2 linked regions of the Nisaea sediminum genome follow. The protein of the gene in region 1 interacts with the protein of each later gene in a pairwise test. Links are inferred from orthologs where the notes say so. Each region holds a gene or a part of one and is shown on either strand. Other genes may lie near its edges. The genes, in order: IG122_RS12505 and ndk.

The links.
Region 2: the proteins of IG122_RS12505 (region 1) and ndk interact in binary tests that used the Escherichia coli proteins (3 or more experiments, as listed by UniProt). The link is inferred for Nisaea sediminum from one-to-one orthologs.

What each region holds. Positions count from the first base shown.
Region 1 is NZ_JACZCQ010000006.1:106,316-116,432, forward strand. Bases 3,818-6,688 are described here. They hold IG122_RS12505 (5-formyltetrahydrofolate cyclo-ligase), read right to left. Parts: upstream 5,606-6,688; coding sequence 5,030-5,605; downstream 3,818-5,029. Other genes in these bases: IG122_RS12495 (isocitrate lyase/PEP mutase family protein), read left to right, coding at 3,818-4,186; IG122_RS12500 (TIGR00282 family metallophosphoesterase), read right to left, coding at 4,211-5,026; IG122_RS12515 (cell division protein ZapA), read right to left, coding at 5,846-6,178; IG122_RS12520 (hypothetical protein), read right to left, coding at 6,183-6,404; tkt (transketolase), read left to right, coding at 6,675-6,688. Also shown: IG122_RS12480 (efflux RND transporter permease subunit), read right to left, coding at 1-452; IG122_RS12485 (efflux RND transporter periplasmic adaptor subunit), read right to left, coding at 449-1,570; IG122_RS12490 (M20 family metallopeptidase), read right to left, coding at 1,702-3,123; more of IG122_RS12495, read left to right, coding at 3,356-3,817; more of tkt, read left to right, coding at 6,689-8,693; gap (type I glyceraldehyde-3-phosphate dehydrogenase), read left to right, coding at 8,761-9,768; IG122_RS12535 (class I fructose-bisphosphate aldolase), read left to right, coding at 9,794-10,117. UniProt on the Escherichia coli protein: Involved in the removal of 5-formyltetrahydrofolate.
Region 2 is NZ_JACZCQ010000011.1:46,190-56,354, reverse strand. The notes cover bases 2,391-5,309. They hold ndk (nucleoside-diphosphate kinase), read left to right. Parts: upstream 2,391-3,598; coding sequence 3,599-4,021; downstream 4,022-5,309. Other genes in these bases: purM (phosphoribosylformylglycinamidine cyclo-ligase), read right to left, coding at 4,985-5,309; purN (phosphoribosylglycinamide formyltransferase), read right to left, coding at 4,320-4,988; IG122_RS20480 (aa3-type cytochrome c oxidase subunit IV), read right to left, coding at 4,092-4,229; IG122_RS20490 (MalY/PatB family protein), read left to right, coding at 2,391-3,441. Outside these bases: IG122_RS20500 (leucyl aminopeptidase), read left to right, coding at 226-1,713; IG122_RS20495 (DNA polymerase III subunit chi), read left to right, coding at 1,733-2,182; more of IG122_RS20490, read left to right, coding at 2,164-2,390; more of purM, read right to left, coding at 5,310-6,085; IG122_RS20465 (DUF2066 domain-containing protein), read left to right, coding at 6,197-7,468; IG122_RS20460 (AI-2E family transporter), read left to right, coding at 7,517-8,605; IG122_RS20455 (HdaA/DnaA family protein), read left to right, coding at 8,624-9,340; IG122_RS20450 (SDR family oxidoreductase), read left to right, coding at 9,385-10,165. UniProt on the Escherichia coli protein: Major role in the synthesis of nucleoside triphosphates other than ATP. The ATP gamma phosphate is transferred to the NDP beta phosphate via a ping-pong mechanism, using a phosphorylated active-site intermediate.

The sequences.
Region 1 (10,117 bases):
GCAAGCTGCATGATCGGGCTCGCGTCGGCGTCGGCCTTGATCACCGTCAGCTGTTCGACATTCTCCGGCAGTTCCCGCTGCACCCGGCTGACCGCCTCGCGCACGTCCGAGGCCGCGACGTCGAGATCGGCGGAGGGACTGAATTCGGCATGCAGTCGGAAATTGTTCTCCTCGCTGGAGGAACGGATGCGCTGCACCCCGTTGACGCGCGCGACCGCGCCCTCGACGAGGCTTGTCACCTCGCTGTCCATGGTCTCCGGCGAGGCGCCGTCGAGAATGCCGCGCACCGAAACGATCGGCCGGTCCACATTCGGCAGTTCGCGGACCTCGACCGCCAGAATGGCGGCGACGCCGGCGAGCGCGATCAGCAGGTTGAGAACCAGCGCCAGCCACGGGCGCCGGACGCTGAGAGACGGAAGGTCGTTCTCGGAACCGCCGCTGCCCGGAATCATGACGTGGTCGCGTCTTTCCGCGCCTTCACCGGAGCCCGGTCCGGACCGCCGTCGGGAAGAATCTCGACCTTCGTGCCCTGACGCATCCGGTGCAGCCCCTGGGTGACCACCTTGTCGCCGTCGGCGAAATTGGCATCGACCAGAACCGTCGCCCCCTGCCGCTGTACGATCGAGACAGGCTGACGCCGGGCGACCCCGTCGGACACGGCCCAGACGAAGGAACCGTCCCCGCCCCACTGGATCGCCACTTCGGGAATGCTGGCGCGGGTCTGCCCCTCGACATCCAGCGTCACCCGGAAACTCATGCCGGGACGGAGACTGTCGTCCAAATTGGGAATGCGGGCACGAACCACGAAAGTCCGCGTCTCTTCGTCGATCCGACTTCCGATATCATAGATCTCGCCGCCCTCGATCGGCGCGGTATCGCCGGTCCAGAGCGCGAGCTTGACCGGGTCTCCGACATTGATCCTGCCGAGCAACCCCTCGGGAACCTCGAAGCGGACCAGCAGGCTCGAGCGGTCGTCGAGCACGGCGATTTCCGTATCGGTGTCGACCCGGTCGCCGATCTCGACATCCGTCATGCCGATCCGGCCCGAGAAGGGCGCGAGCAGAACGCGGTCCTGAAGCGCGATCTGGGCCTGCTCCAGATCGATCTTGGCCGCATCGAGCGCGGTGAGCGCATCGTCCAGCGCGGCCTGGGTCGAGGCGCCGCTGCCGCGCAGCTTGCCGAGACGTTCGGCAACCCTCTGTGCCGCCTCGAGCCGGACCCGCGCCAGATCGACCGCCAGCCGCTCGCTCTTCCGTTCAAGCTCAAGCAGAACCTGCCCCTTGGAAACCTCGGCATCGGTCTTGAGCGCGGTCGCGGTGACGCGTCCGTCGGCAGCCGTGTGCAGGCGCGCAGACTGATAGGCGCGGGCCGTCCCCACCGCCTCGGTCCGCAGCCGTTCCTTCACGAAATCCACATCCGCCACAACGACCGCGGCGGACTGCTCCCGCCCCTTGCCGCGCGCCTCTCCCGCCTCGTTCTTCAGGCCGAGATACGGACCGAGATAGGTCCAGCCTCCGACCAGAAGACCGGCAGCCAAGACCACCACAAACAACTGACGCCAGACACTCATCGGCACGGCCCCGCACAAACTTCCGCAAAGACTGGAAACGTTCGAGAGAGTGTAATCCGTCGCCGTCCAAAGTCTATCGGACGAAAAATTAATCGTGGAAAACCTGCCGGGCCTCGGACCCCGCCCGGTTTCTATTCCGGACGCGGCTGGATCGGCGGCTGGACATCGTCCGGGATCGGACAGCGGTAGGGTGTCTTCGCGGTCTTCGCCGCATGATCCGCCTTGGCCGCCGCCATGAGCTCCTCGTCGCGCAGCAGGTCGACGGCGGTGCCCGCCATGACCTTCGCCGCATAGATCATGCCCTTGTGCGCCGCAGGCGCCATGCCCTGGGCCGTCATCTGCCAGGAATGGCCCGGCGTGCCGATCGCCTGGGTCGCGACCCGCGCCTCGATTGTCGGCACCACCCAGCTGACGTCGGAGACATCGGTCGAGCCCGGCATCGAGACGCCCTTGACGTCGAGCGGGACGATGAAGTCGCAAAGCGGGGTGTCCTCTCGCGCCTCGACCCCGGCCTTGCGGTATTCGTTGGCAATGTCCTGTTCGGTGAGGGTCGCCTGGATCTCGGCCGCGTATTTCCGGTCCTCGGCATCGAACGGCACCGGGCCCAGGCGCTGCATGTTCTCGTAGAGCGCCTTTTCGAGCGGCGAATTGGCAAGCATGTTGGAGACCGCGCTGACGATCTTCCAGGTCATCTTGGTCTCGGTCATCAGCGCCGCGCCCTCGGCGACCTTCTTCACGCGCTCGACCAGTTCCTGCATGCCCGCGAGATCGCGCGCCCGCACGGCATGACGCACCTTGGCGAAGCCCTGCACCACGTTCGGCGCGACCCCGCCGCCATCGAGCATGGCGTAGTGGATGCGGGCGTCGGAGGGCATGTGCTCACGCATGTAATTGACGCCGATATTCATCAGCTCCACCGCGTCGAGGGCGCTGCGGCCGAGATGGGGGGCGCTCGAGGCATGGCTGGAGCGGCCGTGGAAAGAGAAATCGATCCGTGTGTTGGCGAGCGAGTTGGCGAGCCCGACGCGGGTCACGCCGGCCGGATGCCAGGTCACCGCCGCGTCCACGTCGTCGAAAGCGCCGGCACGGACCATGAAGCCCTTCGCCGCCCCGCCCTCTTCCGCCGGGCAGCCGTAATAGCGCACGCGGCCGGGGGTGCCGGTCTTCTCCAGCCAGTCCTTGAGACCCGCGGCGGCGAGCAGCGCGGCGGAGCCGAGCAGGTTGTGACCGCAGCCATGGCCGTGGCCGCCGGCCTCGACCTCTTTCGGTTCGGCGATATTGGCGACCTGGCTGAGGCCGGGAAGCGCGTCGTACTCGCCGAGCACGGCGATCACCGGCCCGCCCTCGCCGGCCTCGCCCATGACCGCCGTCGGAATGCCGCCGACATTCTCCGTCACGCGGAAGCCGTACTGCTCCAGCATCTTCCGGTGCTCCTCGGCGGAGCGGTATTCGGTATAGGCGATCTCGGGCATGCCCCAGATCCGGTCCGACAGGCCGATGAAATCCTCGCGATGCTCGTCGACAAGATCCCAGATCAGTTCGGCATTCGACATGGCGTTCTCTCTCCTGGACGCATTTTTTGACCGGCGCGGAACAGGCGGGAAAACGGAGCCGCGCGGAGTGAATAGGAAGGGTGGAAACGATGCGCCCGGTGAAATTGGCGGTCAAGCGCAACAGGCCCGTCCGGGCCGGGAAGAGCGTCTTTCCGGGCACGCGCCAATCCGATATGTTCTTATTTTGTTCTATACGCTAGACTGCATTTCCTGAGAGCTGGAGGCCGCAGAAATGCAAACACGTGAAGAGAAATTCGACCGCTTCAAGGCGCTGCATGAACGGGATGGCGCGTTCGTCATGCCGAACCCGTGGGACGCGGGATCCGCGCGCCTGCTCGCCCATTGCGGCTTCGAGGCGCTGGCGACGACCAGCGCGGGTTATGCCTTCTCGGTCGGCAAGCGCGATTCCTTCGCCGGCCTCACGCGCGAGGAGCTGCTGGAGAACGCGCGAATGATCGTCGATGCGACCGGGCTCCCGGTCTCGGCGGATCTCGAGGACGGTTTCGGGTCTGCTCCGGAAACCTGCGCCGAAACCATCCGGCTGGCCTGCGAGGCCGGTCTTGTTGGCGGCTCCATCGAGGACGCGACCGGAGACAGCGAGGCACCGATTTTCGAGACCGCGGAGGCCGCCGATCGTGTGCGTGCGGCGGCCGAAGCCGCGGCAGGGCGGTCATTCCTTCTCACGGCCAGAGCCGAGAATTTCCTTTGGGGACGGCCTGATCTCGCAGACACGATCAAGCGCCTTCAGGCATTTTCCGAGGCCGGGGCGGACGTGCTCTACGCGCCCGGCCTGCCGGGTCTGGAAGCCATCCGGACGGTCTGCCGCGAGGTCGACAAGCCGGTGAATGTGGTCATGGGGCTGCAGGGCGCGACCTACACGGTCTCGGAGCTTTCGGACGCAGGTGTCCGGCGCATCAGCGTCGGCGGCTCTTTCGCCCGAGCGGCACTCGGCGCATTGCGGCGGGCTGCGGAAGAGGTGCTGCGGAACGGGACCTTCACATACGCCGCCGATGCAATTCCGGACCGGGAAATCAGTCAGCTCATGTCAGCGGAAAAGCGCTGACGCTACCCTCAACAACGCGGCCCGTCAGATCTGCGGCATAGTCTCGGAGAGCAGGCCGCCCAGCCTCACCGGCTCCGCCGCCGTCGCGAGGCCGGTCGCGTCGTCGCTGACGATCAGGACGCCGGAGACGGACGCCGGACCTTCGGCGGGCTCCAGACGCGGCCGGGCGGTCTTCGAGAGAAAGCGCTCCACCGGGGCTTCCTTCTTCATGCCGATCACGCCGTCATAGGCGCCGCACATGCCGGCATCGGTCATGTAGGCGGTGCCGCCGGGCAGCACCATGTGATCCGCGGTCGGAACATGGGTGTGGGTGCCGACGACCGCGCTCGCCCGTCCGTCGAGAAAATGCCCGAGTGCCAGTTTCTCCGACGTCGCCTCGCCATGCATGTCGATGAAGATGAAATCCGCGCCGTAGCCGAGCGGGCATTCCTCGACGATCTTCTCCGCGGCGAGGAAGGGGCACTCGGCGCTGTCCATGAAGAGGCGCAGGGCGATGTTGGCCACGAGCACGTGGCGACCGTCCTGCGTCGGATAGAGACCGCTGCCCTTGCCGTTGGTCTCCGGCGGGTAGTTCGCAGGGCGCAGCAGGCGCGGCTCGGCGTCGAAATAGGTGAGGATCTCGCGCTTGTCGAAGGCATGATTGCCTGTGGTGACGACATCAGCGCCGGCATCGAACAAAGCCTCGGCGATTTCCGGCGTGATGCCGAAGCCGCCGGCGGAATTCTCGCCGTTGACGATGACGAAATCGACGGCAAGCCGTTCGCGCAGTTCCGGAAGCCGGTCCTGCACCGCCTCGCGTCCGACACGGCCGACGACGTCTCCAAGAAAAAGTACGCGCACGGTTCAGCCCTTTCCGAAATGAGTGGCGCCGGCCTCGGTCAGCAGGGCGTCAAGCCGCTGGTCGGTTGCTTCGCGCGGGACCGCGGCGACGCGCTGCGCTTCATAGGCAAGGCCGATCGCGCGGACGGCACCCGCCGCGCGGAGTTTCTCCAGTGTCCGGTCGTAGAATCCGCCACCATAGCCGAGACGGTAGCCCGCATCGTCGAAAGCCAGCATCGGGACGAGCAGGGTGCCCGGCTCGAGTTCGGGGGCGCCGACATCGGGCACCAGACCGCCCAAGCCGTGTTTGACCAGAGACGCCCCCGGCCCCCAAAGCCTGAAAGCAAGCGGTGCCGCATTCTGCACCGCGACCGGCAGCACGATCCGGTGTCCCCGCGCATGCAGAGCGAGCATCAGAGGCCGCGGATCGATCTCGGAGCGGAACGGCCAGTAGGCGGCGACGACGGACGCCGGAGAAAGCTCGAAATTTTCGAGGAAACTGTCACGAACGAGATTGCCGGCGCGCTCCGAAAGCTCGGCATGCGCCCGCTGCCGGCGCTCCTCGATCATCTTTCGCAGGGCGACCTTCTCGGCGGCCATGCGGTCAGTCGATGTCCTGGAGTTCGAGGCGGGATCCGGCAAGGGCCGTCTTTCGTCTGGAAAAAAATCTGAACGGCGCCGCCACGACCGTTGGCCGTAATAATCCTCTGTGGCCTGCAAAGCAGGTGGGCGCCGCATACCGGAACCACGGTCCCGGCAGAGACAGCTCCCGAAGGATCGTTTATAGCCCCAGGGATTGTGAGGCCTGACGCATCGCGCAGCTACCGTCCGGGGACATATCTAGGCGCGTTCAAGCTGGTCTGCAATGCTCTCGATTCGTCCGGCCATCGCATTCAGCGCGGCGGCGATCTTCTCCTCGCTCTCGCCGACCGGGCTCGTCCCGTTCTCCGCCGCCATCTCCGCCTCGATCTCGCGCAGATCGACAAGCTCGTCCGCGATCAGCAGCGAGGCCATAACGAGGAGACGCGTGTCGCCGATCTGGCCGATCTGCTCGACCAGGTCTTTCACGTGCGAATCAACCATCGCCGCAAGGCTGGCGATCCGGCTCTCCTGCCCGTCCTCGCAGGCGATGCGGTAGTTCTTGCCGTTGATGGTAATCTCGACCTGGGCCACCGCCTTATCCTTCCAGCACGAATTTCAGGCGGCCGATGGTCTTGTCCAGCTTCTCGCTGACCTCATCGGTGACCTTGGAGAGTTCGGCATATTCCTTCTTGGCCGCGTCGAGTTCCGCCTGCAATTCGGCAGAGCGCGAGCTGAGTTCGAGGGCCTTGTGCGCGGCACCGTCGAGCCGTTCGATTGCGGCTTCGAGGCGTGCGGCGGCGGAATCGAGTCGGGACATCCGGTCCTGTCCTTAACAACGCTTGATTTTCGGGCATCCCGCGCCCGGCGGCGGAAGCATACAAACTGCAATATCAAGGCGTCAACGCGCGGCCTTGGGGGACCACGTCATCCCCCCCGAACTCCGGAGTTGACTGTACGGGGGCAGGACGGCATTTTCACCCCGCCTTTTCCGGGGCAGAGACCACCTTGTGCGCCCGCCCCGTTCATCAGATGCGGCCTCCCGTCCGGACCGTCCGGGGAAGGGCGCCGCCGAACACGATTGATGCCCATGAACACGACATCTCCTGTTGCAAGCGACGGTTCGGGAAGCGCCGTTTCGCACGACATGCTCGCGAACGCGATCCGCGCGCTCTCGATGGACGCGGTGGAGAAGGCCAAGTCCGGCCATCCCGGCATGCCGATGGGCATGGCCGATGTCGCCACCGTGCTGTTCTCGGAATTCCTGAACTACGATCCGAAGGCACCGGACTGGGCGGACCGCGACCGCTTCATCCTCTCCGCCGGCCACGGCTCGATGCTGATCTACTCGCTGCTGCATCTGACCGGCTACGACGATGTCACGCTGGACGAGATCAAGAATTTCCGCCAGCTCGGCTCGAAGACCCCGGGCCACCCGGAATACGGCCACACCGCCGGGATCGAGACCACCACCGGCCCGCTCGGACAGGGCTTCGCCAATGGCGTCGGCATGGCGCTCGCCGAGCGCATGACCAATGCCCGCTTCGGCGACGATCTGGTCGATCACTACACCTACGTGATCGCCGGCGACGGCTGCCTGATGGAAGGCATCAGCCACGAGGCCGCCTCCATGGCGGGCCATCTGAAGCTCGGCAAGCTGATCGTGCTGTTCGACGATAACGGCATCTCGATCGACGGTTCGACCGATCTTTCGGTCTCCGACGACCAGCTGATGCGTTTCGAGGCCTATGGCTGGGACACCAGCCGGGTCGACGGCCACGATGCCGAGGCGATTTCCGCCGCCATCGAGGCCGCTCGGTCCGACGATCGCCCGTCCCTGATCGCCTGCCGCACCAAGATCGGTTTCGGCGCGCCGACGAAGGAAGGCAAATCCTCCTCCCACGGCGCCCCGCTCGGCGCGGACGAGATTGCCGGCGCCCGCGAGAATCTCGGCTGGAGCGCAGGCCCGTTCGAGATCCCGGCCGAAGTTCTGGACGCCTGGCGTGCCATCGGCGCCGACCGTGCCGGCGCGCATGTCGCCTGGACCGCGCGCTATGACGGCGCCGACGCGGCGACCCGCAAGGCCTTCGACGCGGCGATGTCCGGCAAGCTTCCGGCCGGCGCCGAAAAGGCGATCAAGGAGCTGATCGCCAAGCACGGCGCGGAGAAGCCGAAGCTCGCCACCCGCGTGGCCTCGCAGAAGGCGCTCGAGGCATTGCAGCCGGAGATCCCGGAACTGGTCGGCGGCTCGGCCGACCTCACCGGCTCGAACAACACCAAGGTCGGCGGCCAGGACGCGGTCCGGGCCGGCGACTACAGCGGCCACTACATCTATTACGGCGTGCGCGAGCATGCGATGGCCGCCGCGATGAACGGCATGGCGCTGCATGGCGGTCTGATCCCCTACGGCGGCACCTTCCTCGTCTTCACCGACTATTGCCGCCCGTCGATCCGCCTCTCGGCCCTGATGGGGCTCCGCGTCATCTACGTCATGACGCACGATTCCATCGGTCTCGGCGAGGACGGCCCGACGCACCAGCCGGTCGAGCATGTCGCCGCCCTGCGCGCGATCCCGAACCTCAATGTGTTCCGCCCGGCGGATGCCATCGAGACCGCGGAATGCTGGCTCGCGGCACTTCAGGACGAGCATCGCCCGTCAATTCTCGCACTGACCCGCCAGGGTCTGCCGACGGTGCGGGACGGCGACAGTTCCGAGAACCTTTCCGCCAAGGGCGGCTATGTGCTTGCCGACGCCTCCGGCGAGCGCAAGGTGACGATCCTCGCCACCGGCTCCGAGGTCGAGATCGCGCTCGCCGCGAAGGCCGCGCTCGACGCCGACGGCATCGCCACCGCGGTCGTCTCCATGCCGTCCATCGAGCGCTTCACCGCTCAGGATGCAGCCTACCGCAAGCAGGTGCTCGGCTCGGGCAGCGTCATGGTCGCTGTCGAGGCCGGGATCCGGCAGAGCTGGGACGGGCTGATCGGGCTCGACGGCATCTTCGTCGGCATGAACTCATTCGGCGCGTCCGCGCCTTACGACGACCTCTACAAGCATTTCGGCATCACCAGCGATGCCATTGTGGCCGAGGTCAAGAAGCGTCTGGGATAATCCCACCATCGCCGCCCCCCGCCGGGGCGGCGTTTTTGTACGAGCGTGAAAGTCAGGAGGAAATCTGATGAGCGTTAATGTTGCCATCAACGGGTTCGGGCGGATCGGCCGTCTGGTTCTGAGGGCACTCGCCGAGAGCGGCCGCGACGATATCAAGGTCGTCGCCATCAACGATCTTGGACCGGTCGCGACGAACGCACATCTGCTGAAATGGGACAGCAATCACGGCCGCTTCCCGTTCGACGTCAAGGTCGACGGTGACACAATCGATTACGGCAAGGGCCCGATCAAGGTGACCGCCGAACGCGATCCGGCGAACCTGCCGCACAAGGCGCTGGGCGTCGACATCGTGCTCGAATGCACCGGCATCTTCACCAAGAAGGAAGACGCGGCGAAGCACATCACGGCCGGCGCCAAGCGCGTCATCATCTCCGCTCCGGGCACCGGCGTGGACCTCACCGTCGTCTACGGCGTGAACCACGACCAGATCACCGCAGAGCATACCGTGATCTCGAACGCCTCCTGCACCACGAACTGCCTCGCCCCGGTCGCCTACGTGCTGAACGAGGCCATCGGCATCGAGCGCGGCTACATGACCACGATCCATGCCTATACCGGCGACCAGCCGACGCTGGACACCATGCATAAGGATCTCTACCGGGCCCGCGCCGCGGCCTCCTCGATGATCCCGACCACCACCGGCGCGGCCAAGGCCGTCGGCCTCGTGCTGCCGGAACTGGCCGGCAAGCTGGACGGCACCTCGGTGCGCGTCCCGATGGCCAATGTCAGCCTGATCGACCTGAAGTTCGTGCCGAAGCGCGAGACCACCGTCGAGGAAGTCAACGCCGCCATCGTCAAGGCCGCCAACGGAAAGCTGAAGGGCATCCTCGGCGTCAATGACGAGCCGCTGGTCTCGATCGACTTCAACCACAACCAGAACAGCTCCACCTTCGATTTGCTCCAGACCCAGGTGGTCGAGGGCAAGCTGGTCCGCGTGATGAGCTGGTACGACAACGAATGGGGCTTCTCCAACCGCATGCTGGACACCACCGCAGCGGTCGCGGCGACGCTTTGAGAATCAGAAGGGAAGGACAACGGCGATGAAAATCACCCAGCGCGTCAAGCGTATCCTCGACGGTTATGAGAGCGACTGCCCGGGCACCAAGGCGAACCTCGCCCGCATCCTGATGCAGGGCAAGCTCGGCGGCACCGGCAAGCTCGTGATCCTGCCGGTCGACCAGGGCTTCGAGCACGGTCCGGCCCGCAGCTTCGCGCCGAATCCGGACGCCTACGATCCGCACTACCACTTCAAGCTGGCGATCGATGCCGGGCTCTCGGCCTATGCCGCTCCGCTCGGCATGATCGAGGCCGGCGCCGACACCTTCGCGGGCCAAATCCCGACGATCCTGAAGGTGAACAGCTCG
Region 2 (10,165 bases), on another replicon or contig:
CCGGAGCCGCTCCGGCGGGTCCTTGCACAACCCGCGTTTAAAGGCGCATGATAGCGATGTTTCAAGTGTTTCCAATCACCAACTTATTCAGGATGTGAAGCAGCACAGGCTTGTTCCCAAGCATGCAAGGTTTCGCGGCGACATTGTGATTGCGGCGACCTTATGCCCCGGTCGGAGACCGGAGGGCACTGTTCGGGACGCTGACCTGGCCGGGAGAGAATCGGAATGAAGATCGGGTTTCAGAAACTGGCACTGCCGAAAAAGGGCGCCGTCGTCGTCGGAGTGATGGACGGCGGAAAGCTCCTGCCGCTCGGCGCGGAGCTCGACGAGCAGCTCGGCGGGCTTCTGTCCCGCGCGATGAAGGCCAACAAATTCACCGGCAAGGCGAAGCAGACCCTTTCCGTCTTCGGAGAGAACGGTACTGTTCTGCTGTACGGTCTCGGCGACGGAACCGACATCGACGAGCTCTGGTGCGAAAATGCCGGCGGCGCCATCGTCGGGGCGATTCTTTCCGCCGGCGACAAGGAAGTGTCGGTGCTGTTCGAGCCGCACACCGCGGACGGCAAAGCCGACGACAAGGCTGCGGACCGTGCCGCCCGCCTCGCTTTCGGCGGCCTGCTGCGGACCTACAGGTTCGACAAGTACAAGACCAAGCTGAAGAAGGAAGACAAGCCGGTCCTGCAGAAGCTGACGGTGCTGACCAATCAGGCCGCCGAGGCGAAAAAAGCAGCCGAAGCGCTTGAAGCGATCGCCGAAGGTGTGTTCCTCGCCCGCGATCTCGTCAGCGAGCCGCCGAACGTCCTCTATCCGGTCTCCTACGCCAAGCGCTGCGAGGAACTGAAGGAGCTCGGCGTCAAGGTCGAGGTCCTGGACGAAAAGCAGATGAGCAAGCTCGGCATGGGTGCGCTGCTCGGCGTCGGTCAGGGCTCCGAACGCGAAAGTCGTCTCGTGATCATGCGCTGGGACGGCGGTCCGAAGAAGCAGCAGCCGATCGCGTTTGTCGGCAAGGGCGTCTGCTTCGATACTGGCGGCATCTCGCTGAAACCGGCCGGCGGCATGGAAGACATGAAGTGGGACATGGGCGGCTCGGCCACCGTTGTCGGCCTGATGAAGGCGCTTGCCGGCCGCAAGGCGAAGGCGAACGTGATCGGCGTCGTAGGCCTGGTCGAGAACATGCCGGACGGCAACGCCCAGCGTCCGGGCGACGTGGTGACCTCCATGTCCGGCCAGACCATCGAGATCATCAATACCGACGCCGAAGGCCGTCTCGTGCTGGCCGACGCGCTCTGGTACACGCAGGACCGCTTCAAGCCGCAGTTCATGCTGGATCTCGCCACGCTGACCGGCGCGATGATGGTCGCGCTCGGCCAGGTCAATTGCGGCTATTTCTCGAACAATGACGATCTGGTCTCGAAGCTCGAGGCGGCCGCGAAGGCGTCGGGCGAGAAGATCTGGCGGATGCCGCTCGGCGAGGAATACAACAAGATGATGGACAGCGACATCGCCGACGTGAAGAACGCCGGCGCGCGCTGGGGCGGCAGCATCACCGCCGCCTGTTTCCTCGAGCGTTTCGTCAATGATATGCCCTGGGTTCACATGGATATAGCGGGCATGGCCTGGTCCTCGAAAGATGCCCCGACGGTGCCGAAAGGCGGCACTGGCTGGGGCGTCCGTCTCCTGGACGAGATGGTGCGGGCGAACTACGAGGCCTGACGGCTTCGACACTCCTCTGATGACGGACATCAACTTCTACCATTTGACCGCGCGCCCCCTTGAATGGGCTCTGCCGAAGCTGCTCGAAAAGTCGCTTCAGGCAGAGGCGCGTGTGGTCGTGATGGCGTCGAGCGAGGAGAGGGTCGCCGATCTGAACGCCCATCTCTGGTCCTACGATCCGGACAGCTGGCTGCCGCACGGCAGCGAGAAGGACGGCCATGCCGAGGACCAGCCGGTCTGGCTCACCGTCGAGGACGAAAATCCGAACGGCGCCAGGTTCCTCTTCCTGACGGACGGTGCGACCTCGGGCCATATCGGCGATTTCGAGCGCGTGTTCGAGCTGTTCGACGGCCGGAACAACGAAGCGGTCGCGGCGGCGCGGGCCCGATGGAAGAACTACAAGGATTCCGGCCACACGCTTGCCTACTGGCGGCAGACGGATGCCGGTGGATGGGAAAAGGCCGGCTGACCGCCGGCGGGAACGACAACCAGAAACCCCTGGAGCAACAGGTGAAATACAATTTCGATCAGGAAATCCGGCGGACCGGTACCCATTCCGTCAAGTGGCAGATCTACTGGCGCGGCGACAAGCGCGAGCTCTGGGAGGGCACCGACCCCTCCCTCGGGGACGACCGCACCTTGCCGATGTGGGTTGCCGACATGGACTTCCAGGTTGCCCAGCCGATCCTCGATGCCATGCGCAAGCGTATCGATCATCCGATCTTCGGCTATGTCGTTCGCACCCCGGATTACAACGAGGCGGTGACCGGCTGGATGGAGCGCCGGCACGGCTGGAAGATCGACCCCGACTGGATCGTCAACACACCGGGCGTCGTGCCGGCCCTGAACCTGCTGGTCCGCGCGCTCAGCGAACCGGGTGACAAGGTGCTGATCCAACGCCCGGTCTATTATCCCTTCACATATGCGATCGAGAATAACGGCCGCGAAGTCGTCTCCAACTCACTGATGATGGAGAACGGCGTCTACCGCATGGATTTCGCCGATCTGGAGGCGAAGGCGGCAGATCCGAAAACGAAGCTGCTGATCCTCTGCAGCCCGCACAATCCGGTCGGCAGGGTCTGGACGGAAGAGGAACTGCGGCGTCTCGGCGAGATCTGCAACAAGCATGGCGTCGTCGTCATCGCCGACGAGATTCATGGCGACCTGATGCTGAACGGTTCGACATTCGTCCCGTACGGCAAGCTCGGCCGCGAGTTCATGGACAATTCGATTGTCTGCACCGCGCCGTCCAAGACCTTCAACCTCGCCGGCCTGCATACCTCCAACATGATCGTCTCGAACGAGGCGCACCGCAAAGCGCTGGTGAAGGAGATCGGGGCCTCGGGTATCGGCGGCATGAATACCTTCGGCCTGGAGGCGACCAAGGCCGCCTACAACGAGGGCGAGGAATGGCTTTCCCAGGTGCTCGATTACCTGAGCGGGAACGCGAACTTTCTGGAAAGCTTCGTCGCCGAGCGCATTCCGGAGATCAAGGTGATCCACCCGGAAGGCACCTATCTGGTCTGGCTCGACTGCCGTGGCCTCGGGCTCGACAAGCTCGAGCTGGAAGCAATGATGCACGAGGAAGTGAAGGTCCTCTTCGACGAGGGCTATGTCTTCGGGTCCGAAGGCGAGGGCTTCGAGCGCATCAACATCGCCTGCCCGCGTTCGATCCTCACCGAAGCGCTGGAGCGTATCGAGCGCGCGGTCGCGAAACGCCGCAAATAATCTGCATTTCCGGGGCAAGGCGCGCCATCGCCCGGCTTGCCCCGTTCCGTCGCGCCCGCTATAAGGCGCGCGCCGGGCGCCTTTGCGCCCGTTTAGCTTATTCAATCGCATCTCGCGGGCGGCTCCGGCCTCCCGGCGGAACCAGAAGAGAGACACGATGGCCATTCAGCGCACTTTCTCCATCATCAAGCCGGACGCCACCGAGCGGAACCTGACCGGCGGCGTGAACAAAATGATCGAAGAAGCCGGCCTGCGCATCGTCGCGCAGAAGCGGATCCAGATGACCCAGGCCCAGGCCGAGACCTTCTACGCCGTGCACAGCGCGCGTCCGTTCTTCGGCGAGCTGGTCGAATTCATGACCTCCGGTCCGGTCGTCGTGCAGGTTCTCGAAGGCGAGAACGCGATTGCCAAGTATCGTGAGGTGATGGGCGCGACCAACCCGGCGGAAGCCGCCGAGGGCACCATCCGCAAGGCCTATGCGAAGTCCATCGGCGAGAACACCGTGCACGGTTCCGATGCCGCGGAAACGGCCGCGGTCGAGATCGCCCAGTTCTTCAGCGGCAACGAAATCGTCGGCTGATCCTGATATCGGGCAAACGAAAAGGGCCGGTCAGTTCGACCGGCCCTTTTTGCTTCGTCAGGAAGGTTCCTCAGACGAGGAAGGCCGCCATCAGGATCAGCAGAATGACGACGCTGACGGTCGACCATTTCAGCAGGGTGATGAAACCTGCGTAATTCTGCTTGTGTTCGACGTAGTCGCCATCGGACTGCGCGTTGCTTCCAGCCATGTTACCTCCGCTAGGATACCGGCCGGGCACGTGGCCCGGTTCGATTGTTCAGAAATTTGTATAAATCACCGCGCCGTGAGCGCCAAGGCCCTATCTTGTGGCCTCGGGTGCCGGATTGAGCAGTGATGTGTCCGGATGTGTGGCACTGTCGAGCAGCACCCGTTCGCCTTCGATGCGGATCCGGCCTTCCGCGATCCAACGCAGGCTGGCCGGATAGATCCGGTGCTCCTGCTCCAGAATGCGCGCCGCAAGGCTCTCGGCGCTGTCGTCCTGATGGATCGGCACCACCGCCTGCTGGATGATCGGTCCGACATCCATTTCCGGGGTCACGAAATGCACGGTGCAGCCGGAGAAGCGCGCGCCGGCATCGATCGCCCGCTGCTGCACGTTCAGGCCCTTGAAGGAGGGCAGCAGGGAGGGGTGGATATTGATCATCCGCCGGGACCAGTGCTCGACGAACCCGGTCGTCAGCAGGCGCATGAAGCCGGCGAGGCAGATGAACTCTACCCCGGCGGCATCAAGCGCGCGCTGCATTTCCGCGTCGAAGCTCTCCCGGTCGGGATAGGCCTTGTGATCGACGGTCACCGCCTCGATGCCGGCCTTCTTCGCCCGGTCGAGCGCCTTCACCCCCGGCCGGTTGGAGATCACCGTGACGATCTCCGCCGGATGGTCCGGGGCGGCGCAGGAATCGATCAACGCCTGCAGGTTGCTGCCGCTGCCGGATACGAGAACGCCGACCCTGAGCCTGGCCTTGCTCACGCGGGCCAGGTTCCCAGTCCGGTGATCGCAACGGGCGGCGTCCCTTCCGCCCGCTCGACCAGTTGCCCGATGCGGTAGACGGTCTCTCCGGAGGAGGTCAGGGCCTCTGTCACCGCTTCGACCTTGTCCGGCGAAACGGTGATGGTCATGCCGATCCCGCAATTGAAGGTCCGGGCGAGCTCCGCGGCGGGGACGCCGCCGGTCTCGGCCAGCCAGCGGAAGACCGGCGGCAGTTCCCAGGCCGTCACGTCGATCTCGGCCGCGATGGTCTCGGCATAGGAGCGCGGCGGGTTTTCAAGCAGACCGCCGCCGGTGATATGGGCGAATCCCGTGACACCACCGGCCTTGAGGGCCGCGAGGCAGGATTTCACATAGATCCGTGTCGGCGTCAGCAGCGCTTCGCCGAGCGAGCGCGTCCTGTCGAAGGGCGCCGGGTCCGACCATGCAAGGCCGGAGCGATCGACGATGCGGCGCACCAGAGAGAAGCCGTTCGAATGAACGCCGGAGGAGGCGAGGCCGAGCATGATGTCGCCCGCTTCCGCGCGCGGCTCCAGGATCAGGTTCTCGCGTTCGGCGGCGCCGACGGCGAATCCGGCGAGATCGAAATCGCCGTCCTCATACATGCCGGGCATCTCGGCGGTCTCGCCGCCGATCAGCGCGCAGCCGGACTCGCGGCAGCCTTCGGCGATGCCGGCGACCACGGCACGCGCGGCTTCCACATCGAGTTTGCCGGTGGCGTAGTAATCGAGGAAGAACAGCGGCTCTGCGCCCTGTACGACCAGATCGTTCACGCACATGGCGACGAGGTCGATTCCGACGCCGGAATGGATCCCGGTATCGATGGCGAGACGCAGTTTCGTTCCGACCCCGTCGGTCGCGGCGACGAAGACCGGGTCCTTGAAGCCGGCGGCTTTCGGATCGAACACGCCGCCGAATCCGCCGATGGAACCGTCCGCGCCGGGCCGTCGCGTGGATTTGGTCAGCGGTTTTATGAAGTCGATGAGCCGGTCCGCCGCATCGATATCGACGCCCGCGTCCTTGTAGGTCAGGGGGCGGTTGGATCTGTCGAGGCCTGTTATGGTCTCCTCCTCAGCCATCCGGTATAAGACTCGGGCAGTGCCGGGTGCCATTTTTCTGCCCGGGTGAGGGTTTATGACGGGGGCGCTTGGACCGCAAGCGGATTTGGCTGCAGGCCAGAGAGTTCAGGGATGTTTGAGCTGATCACGAATATGCACTGGCGCCGGCTTCCGGCGGGGACGGGCGGGGCCGCGCGGCGATGTATCGGCATGCTGGCGTTGGCAGCGCTTCTGGTGAGCGGCGCCGTGTCCGGAGCACGGGCGCAGTCGGACGAGGACAGGGTGTTCGAAGTGCGCGCTGTCGCCGTCGACGTCCAGGCCGCGACCGCCGCCGACGCCCAGGCGAAGGCGATCGTTCAGGGCCGCCGGGACGCCTGGCGGCGGCTTTTGGATCGCCTCGTTCCGAAAAGCAATGCGGCCCAGATTCCGGCCCTGTCGGACGAGGAGCTTGTCGGACTCACGGTGGGCTATGAGGTCGCGCGGGAGCGCACGTCGGACGTGCGCTATCTCGGATCGCTCAATTTCCGCTTCAATCCGCTCGCCGTGCGGCAGTTTTTCAACGCGCGGGGCATTGCCTATGCGGAGGTCGCCTCGCGTCCTGTATTGATCCTTCCGGTCTATAACGACGGCCGCAAGCCGCTGCTCTGGGAAGAGGAAAGCCCCTGGCTCGCCGCCTGGCTCGAACGGGGTGCGGGAGACGGTCTGGTGCCGATCACCGTCCCCTACGGCGATCTCGCCGACATCAGGGACATTTCGGCGGTGCAGGCGGTTCTCGTCGACCGGGAAGCAATCCAGACCATCGGGGCACGCTACGGTGCTGCGCAGGCCGTGATCGCCAATGCGAGGACCGTGACCACCGATGCCGGCACGCAGGCGGTGGAGCTTAATCTGATCTATGTCGGCGGCGTCGCCGACGGGCAGTCGCTGATCCGCACCGTGGCGCCGGACGCGGGTGCGGCCGGCTCGGATCTTCTTGCGGCCGCCGCGAAGGCTGCCGCGTCGGAAATTCAGGAAGCCTGGAAAACCGAGAACCTCATCAGTCCGGGGCTCGAGACACGGGTGACGGTGCTGGTTCCGGTGCCGTCTTTCGACTACTGGCTGGAGGTCCGCAAGGGACTGGACGGCGTCTCCTCGATCTCGCGTCGGGAGATGCTCCGGATATCCCGCACGGAAGCCCTGATCGACGTCTGGATCAATGGCGACGCGGACCAGCTTGCTCTTGCCCTGAAACAGAGAGGCCTCGTGCTCGAGGAAATGGGCGGTAATTGGATTCTCTACAAGGAAGGCACGGAGTTGCCGGAAAGATACCGCCCGGCGCCGCAACTGCAGCCGGTTCTGCCGCCGTCCCCCGAGCCGGCGCCCGCTCCGGCGCAGCCGCTCATTCTCCCGCCTCTGGTGCAGTGATGCCGTGTCACACGCCTGGTTGTTCCCCCAGCCGCATCGGAACGCGTCATGACCCAGCGTGAACGGCTCACCTTCTGGGCCGGCTTGCTCGCCGCTTTTCTGCTGGCGATTTACTTTCTGAAGAGCGTGCTGGTGCCGTTCGCGGCCGGTATGGCGATCGCATATTTTCTGGATCCTCTGGTGGACCGATGCGAGCGGCTGAAGATGTCGCGGACGGCCGGTACCGCCGTCGTCCTGCTTGGCTTCTTTTTCGCCGGGACCGGACTGCTGCTTCTGCTGATCCCGCTGATCCAGGCACAGGCGATGCAACTCGCGAAGACCCTTCCGAACTATATCGAGCGGCTCTCCGTCACGACGGAGCCGCTGCTCAATATGGCGCGAGCCTGGCTCGGCAATGGCGGGGCCGATAGCCTCGATCTGCCCGCGATCGCGGCCCAGGCGGGGAAGTGGATGCTCACGGTCGCCGGGCAGGTGCTCAGCGGCGGCGCCGCGGTCGCCAATCTGCTGTCGCTTCTGGTGATCACCCCGATCGTCGCGTTCTATCTGCTCCGGGACTGGGATCACATCGTGGCAGCGGTCGACGGCTGGCTGCCGCGGGCGCAGGCGGGAACGATCCGGGAGCAGGCAAGCATCATCGACCGGACGCTGGCCTCCTTTGTGCGGGGGCAGGGATCGGTTTGCCTGATCCTCGGTGGCTTCTATGCGGTCGGCCTGACGGTTGCGGGGCTCGATTTCGGCGTGATCATCGGTCTCTTCGCCGGACTGATCTCCTTCGTTCCGTTCGTCGGATCGATTTTCGGCGGGCTTTTGAGCATCGGCCTCGCGGCCCTGCAGTTCGACAGTCTGACACCGGTTGCCATCGTCGCGGGCGTCTTCGTTTTGGGGCAGGCGATCGAGGGCAATTTCCTCACCCCCAACCTCGTCGGCGACGCCGTCGGCCTCCACCCCGTCTGGGTGATGTTCGCTCTGCTTGCTGGCGGTGCGCTCTTCGGCTTCCTCGGCGTGCTGATCGCGGTGCCAGTTGCGGCGGTCATCGGGGTACTGACCCGGTTTGCGCTCTCTAGATATCTCGCCAGTCCACTCCATCTACATGGCATACCGCCGGCGGACGATGATGCCGGCAAAGACGGACACTGAGCGGGTCAACAAGACAGCATGACGGACCGGAACAATAGATCGCTCCTCGCGGGCAGTGAGGGCGGGCAGCTGCCACTGACGCTTGAGCACCGCCCTGCCTACGATAGGGGGGAGTATCTCGTCTCGAGCTGCAACGAGGCGGCGACGGCCTGGATCGATTCCTGGCCGGCCTGGCCCGACGCCACCTGGGGATTGAACGTCTACGGCCCGGAAGCCTGCGGAAAATCGCACCTGGCGGAAGTCTGGGCGCGCAAGGCGGAAGCGGTGATGCTACGGCCGTCCGATCTCGATGTCGGCGTTCTGCCGGCACTGCTGGGCGACAACCGCTATGCCGTGCTCGACAATGTGGACGAGAGCCTGCCCGGTGTGCCGGCATTCCATCTCTACAACATGCTCGTCGAGCGTCGCGGGGCCCTGCTCGTGCTCTCCCGCACGCCGGTTTCCCGAATGGCGCTGACGCCACCCGACGTGAAGTCGCGGTTCGCGGCGCTGCCGGCGGTCGCGATCAGCGATCCGGACGATGCGCTCATCACCGGCGTGATGGACAAACTCTTTCGTGACAGGCAATTGTTCGTTGCTGAAGAGGTTCTGGCCTTTTTGGTCGGGCGCATGGAACGATCATTTCTTGAGGCGCAGGCGATGGTGGAAGCCATCGACGCCATGTCGCTTGCCGAAGGACGCCGGATCACGCTGCCGCTCGCGCGCCGGGTTCTGGAGGCTCGGGGAGCGCGCTAGCGCCCGACGGAAACAAGAAAAACACTCAAAACGGAGCACTATCCATGGATCTGGGAATCAAAGGGAAGAAAGCGCTCGTCTGCGCGTCGAGCAAAGGTCTCGGCAAGGCGTCGGCGATGGCGCTGGCTGAGAACGGGGTCGACCTCACCATCTGTTCGCGCACGCCGGAAGCGATCGAGGCCGCGGCCGACGAGATCCGTTCGGCGACCGGCGTCACCGTGCATGCTGTGGCCTGCGACATCACCACGCCGGAAGGCCGCGAGAAGGCGCTGGCGCCGTTCAACGCGCAGCTCGACATCCTGGTGAACAATGCGGGTGGCCCGCCGCCGGGCAATTTCCGAGACTGGACCCGCGACGACTGGATCAAGGCCGTCGATGCCAACATGCTGACCGCGATCGAGCTGATCAAGGCGACGGTCGACGGCATGATCGAGCGCAAGTTCGGCCGCATCGTGAACATCACCTCCGGCGCCGTGAAGTCGCCGATCGCGATCCTCGGTCTCTCCAACGGTGCCCGCGCTGGCCTGACCGGCTTCTGTGCCGGGATCGCCCGCGAGGTGGCGAAGGACGGCGTGACGATCAACGGCCTGCTGCCGGGTCCGTTCGATACCGACCGGCTGCGCGGCAACATGAAGCTGCAGGCCCAGAAGGCCGGGGTCGATTTCGAGACCTACTACGCCAAGGAAGCCGCGGCGCACACCGCCGGTCGCTTCGGTACGCCGGACGAGTTCGGCCAGACCTGCGCCTTCCTCTGCAGCGCCCATGCCGGCTACATCAACGGCCAGAACCTGCTGATGGACGGCGGCGCCTTCCGCAGCACGCTCT